2 regions of the Ruminiclostridium herbifermentans genome follow, and region 1 is predicted to be linked to the other one. Evidence: predicted binding sites of a transcription regulator. Region 1 holds the regulator's gene; the other holds the start of a gene.
What was found. Region 1 encodes Rex, which represses fermentation and respiration genes when NADH is low (regulators of the CRP and FNR family bind a similar motif). Its sites were predicted from a motif close to ATTGTTAANNNNTTAACAAT; they were not measured.
Positions count from the first base shown of each region.

Region 1 (2,484 bases):
TAAAAACTGTATTATTACAGATGTTGCTAGTACAAAAAATGAAATTTGCAGCTATATAGACAGTCTTGAAAACCCGCCAATTTTTATTGGCGGGCACCCCATGGCTGGTACCGAAAAATCAGGATATTCCAATTCTTTTGGCCACTTATTTCAAAATGCATATTATGTATTGACGCCAACTAAGACAGCAACGGAAACTGCATTAGCTGCATTAGCGGAATTACTTAGTGGAATTGGTGCTATTCCTATTATTGTTTCGCCTGAAAAACATGACTTAGTAACTGGATGTATTAGCCATGTACCTCATATCATAGCCTCTACATTAGTTACTTTGGCAAAAAACGAGAATGATCCTGAATTAATAAAGCTTTTGGCCGCTGGTGGCTTCAAAGATATTACACGTATAGCCTCTTCTAATCCAACAATGTGGGAAAATGTTGTACTAAGCAATAGCAAAATTATAATTGAACTGCTTGATAAATGTAAAAAAATAATTGATACTACTATAAATAATATTAATAGTTCAAATAACAGAGAAATATATAATTTTTTTAGTAATGCCAAAGCCTTCAGAGATAGTTTTTCTGCTTCCCCTGTTGGTCTTATTCCCAAAAGTTTTGAATTGATTTTGGATATAGAAGATAAGCCTGGTATTATTGGTAGGATAGCTACACTGTTAGGTAATAATGGCATTAATATTAAAAATATCAATGTTTCGAATAGCCGTGAATATGAACAGGGATGTCTTAGAATAACATTCTTAGATCAAGATAATACCGATAGTGCTTATAAAATACTTTCAGATTGTCAATATAAAGTATTTAGAAAAGATTAATGAATATAAAATGAATATAAAAATTATGGACGGCTTTTAGCCGTCCGTTTTAATTTATACAGTTAAATAAACTTCTTTATACATATTTAAACTTCATGCATAAAGAGTCTATCTTTATAGAAGCCTTATCAAGATTTTTAAAAAATAGCCCATAAGAAATTTTATAGTTAATTGTATTATTTCATATGTAATTACTAAAGTATATTATCTTAAAACTATTTCTTCAAAAAATAAGTCTTTTAAAGACTAATTCTTTTTTTCTCTGTTAAACTTCTCATTTAGCTTGTAGCCCAAAACCATTAAGCTGTCACTTAAATGAACATTTTCTACAATAACATCGTATGGAATTTTTAAGTCCATTGGAGAGAAATTCCATAAGCCCTTAATTCCTAACCTGCCAACTTTATCAGCAATAGAAGCTGTAACTTCATACGGAACACACAACATTGCAATATCTACAGTATTGTTTGATACAAACTCGTCCAACTTTTCGATATCCAAAACTTCTATGTTCTTTATTGTTTTTCCTATGATGTCCGGATTTGAATCAAATATACCTATTATTTTGAAACCTCTTTTTTCAAAGTTCACATAATTGGCAAGTGCCTGCCCCATATTTCCTGCTCCAATTATAATTGCATAAAATGTTTTGTTGATTCCCATAATATTTCCAATTTCATTATATAAAGACTCAACATTATATCCATACCCCTGCTGTCCAAAGCCTCCAAAACAATTAAGATCCTGTCTGATTTGAGAAGCTGTAATTCCCATTCTTATACTCAATTCCTTTGAGGATATTCTTTTTATACCAATCTCCAGCAAATCATTGAGATATCTATGATATCTAGGAAGCCTTTTTATTACAGCAATAGAAATTTTCTTTGAATTCATTAGAATCCTCACCCCATAACTCTGTTTGTGTACGTATTATATCATCTTTGTTATTTTATTGTCAATAACTATTGCCTTTACCTGGTATTACAGTAAATTTATAGTATTAATCAGCCATACTTTTAAAAAATTACATGTTTACAAAACCTTGAATATTAATCAACAAATGTCCCAAGAATCCAGTCAGTAGACACATTATGCTTACACAACCTTTCATATTAATAAACTAAACTCGCAGTCCAATATTTTTAGTTCATCAAATTAAAATTTAACCAATTCATATAATAAGTTTATTCTTAGTAATAACAAGTTTTAAAACGTGAAAATAACTAGACTTTTCGTTAGAAATTTGAGCTGTTTTTCTATTATCTAATTATTATCTAATTATTATTTAATTAATTTTTTTGCAGCAATCTATTGCTAAGTATTATTTAATTATTTTTTTCAGCAATCTATTGCTAAGTATCCCTCAAACCATTAATTTTTTATTAGAAAATGATGAATTAATAATCTATATTGTGAATCTAAAGTAAATTAAAATCTTTTAAACAATTGTTCTATATAAAATTCATAGTGTCAAAAATAAAATTGCGTGATAAAATAGTCATATATTTCTAGGGGCATCTTAAATTCTCAGAACGGCGCACTTGTTCTATCAGAATATACATGAGGCATCTTATGAAATATGTTACTTAGAATAAATTCACATAGTACTTATACAGCTTAGTAACAAGCTAATTAAAACTATTTATGCG
Region 1 covers NZ_CP061336.1:742,219-744,702, reverse strand. The annotation lists gene EHE19_RS03180 (prephenate dehydrogenase) at 1-835, shown strand, start outside; gene EHE19_RS03175 (redox-sensing transcriptional repressor Rex) at 1,082-1,729, opposite strand.

Region 2 (2,484 bases), 1.2 Mb from region 1:
CATCAGAGAGATAATGACAAGTTGTTAAGAACTCTTACAAGATTAAGAGATTTAGGAAACACCTTAATAGTTGTGGAACATGATGAAGAAACAATGCATGCTGCGGACCATATTATTGATATGGGACCTGGTGCGGGAGTTCATGGAGGACATATTGTTGCGGAAGGTCCAACTGAGCAAATTATTAAAAATGAAGCTTCTATTACAGGCCAGTACCTAAGTGGAAGAAAGAAAATAGTTGTTCCGAATGAGAGAAGAAAGCCAAATGGCAAATGGTTGGAAATTTTAGGGGCAAGAGCAAATAATCTTAAAAACATTAGTGCAAAGATTCCGTTAGGGGTTATGACTGCAATTACTGGAGTTTCTGGATCTGGTAAAAGTACTCTTATCAATGAAATTCTGCATAAAAGTTTGGCAAGTCAGCTAAATAGAGCAAAGACGAGACCTGCTGATCATGATACTATAAATGGAGTAAATTATTTAGATAAGGTGATCAATATTGATCAATCTCCTATTGGTAAAACTCCTAGATCTAACCCTGCTACCTATACAGGAGTTTATGACCTGATTAGGGAGGTTTATGCTTCAACCACTGAAGCAAAAATGAGAGGATATAAGGCAGGAAGATTTAGTTTTAATGTTAAGGGCGGCAGATGCGAGGCTTGTAGTGGTGATGGTATTATAAAAATAGAAATGCATTTCCTGCCGGATATATATGTACCTTGTGAGGTTTGTAAGGGAAAACGCTACAATAGGGAAACATTGGAGGTAAAATACAAAGGCAAAAGTATTTCAGATGTCTTAGATATGACTATAGAAGACGCATTAGAGTTCTTTAAAAATATACCTAGAATACAAAACAAACTGCAGACATTGTTTGATGTTGGACTTGGATATGTAAAAGTAGGACAGCCTTCAAATACCCTATCAGGCGGTGAGGCACAGAGAGTTAAGCTTGCAACTGAACTTTCTAAGAGAAGCACAGGAAAAACTTTATACATTCTTGACGAACCTACTACAGGTTTACACATTGCGGATGTGCATAGATTAATTGACATTTTGCAAAGACTTGTGGATGCTGGTAATTCAATGGTTATAATTGAGCACAATTTGGATGTAATAAAAACAGCTGATTATATTATTGATTTAGGACCTGAGGGAGGAGATAAAGGTGGAACTATTGTAGCTGAAGGTACTCCAGAACAAGTAGCGCAGGTAGAAGAATCCTATACTGGTCAATATCTGAGAAAGCTATTAGACAGTGATTGATTTATGTATGCTTTTTCTTGTTATAATAAGCTCTGTTAATTTTGTGTTAAGTAAATTTAATTATGTGTAAAGTATGTTGTAATAGAACTAACAATACATTATCATGGTTAAGTAATTGTCCAATATTATAGAAAGAAGGTATTGTTAATGTTTAGACCAACATCTAAAGAAGAGCGTTTTTTTGATTATTTTATTGAAACAAGTGAGATTATCTGCAAAGCAGCTAACCTACTAGACGATCTAACAAACAACTATGTAGATGTTAATGAGAAAATCAAAAGAATTGAAGACGCAGAGCACGCTTGCGATAAAGTGGTACACAAAATTTTCAATGAACTAAACAAATCGTTTATTACACCTATTGACAGAGAAGATATTTACTTAATAGCAAGAGAGTTAGATAACATTACTGACGATATTCAAGCAGCAGCCCAGAGATTTAGCATGTATAATGTACAAGAAGTTAGACCTGAGGCTATTGTTCTTTCTAAATTGATAGTTAATGCAACAAATGAACTAAAAAATGTAATATTAGAAATGAAAAACATGAAGAAGAGCAAGAATCTAGATAAGAAGATTATTGAAGTTAATAATATTGAAGACGAAGCAGATACTGCTTTTAGAGATGCTATGACAAACTTGTTCTTAACCGAGAAAAATGCAATTGAAGTAATAAAGTGGAAAGAAATAATTGACTTTTTCGAAAATACAATTGATGCCTGTGAAGATGTGGCAAATATTATAGAAGGGGTTGTTATGAAGCATGCTTAGCGTATCTTTGATATGTGTCATTGTATTAGCGCTGGCATTTGACTTCATAAATGGCTTCCATGATACTGCTAATTCTATTGCCACATCAGTTTCTACAAGAGTATTATCACCAAGACAAGCTATTTTTATGTCTGCCTCACTGAATTTATTAGGAGCACTAATGAGCAGTAAAGTAGCGTATACTATAACAAACGGGTTAGTTGATAACTCAATGATTAAGGTTCAATATGTTATTATTGCTACGTTAGTTGCCGCTATTATTTGGGATTTGATAACTTGGTATATTGCCATTCCAAGCAGTTCCTCACATGCCCTTATTGGAGCCCTTATCGGTTCATCAATTGCATATGCGGGTGGACTTAGTATAGTAAAATGGGATGGTGTATTCCAAAAAGTAATAATTCCGCTATTTTCGTCTCCAGTACTTGGATTTGCTATGGGCTT
Region 2 covers NZ_CP061336.1:1,905,751-1,908,234, forward strand. The annotation lists gene uvrA (excinuclease ABC subunit UvrA) at 1-1,269, shown strand, start outside; gene EHE19_RS07945 (DUF47 domain-containing protein) at 1,417-2,040, shown strand; gene EHE19_RS07950 (inorganic phosphate transporter) at 2,033-2,484, shown strand, end outside.
Region 2: the regulator Rex is predicted to act here: its motif matches at 1,345-1,364, upstream of EHE19_RS07945 (DUF47 domain-containing protein).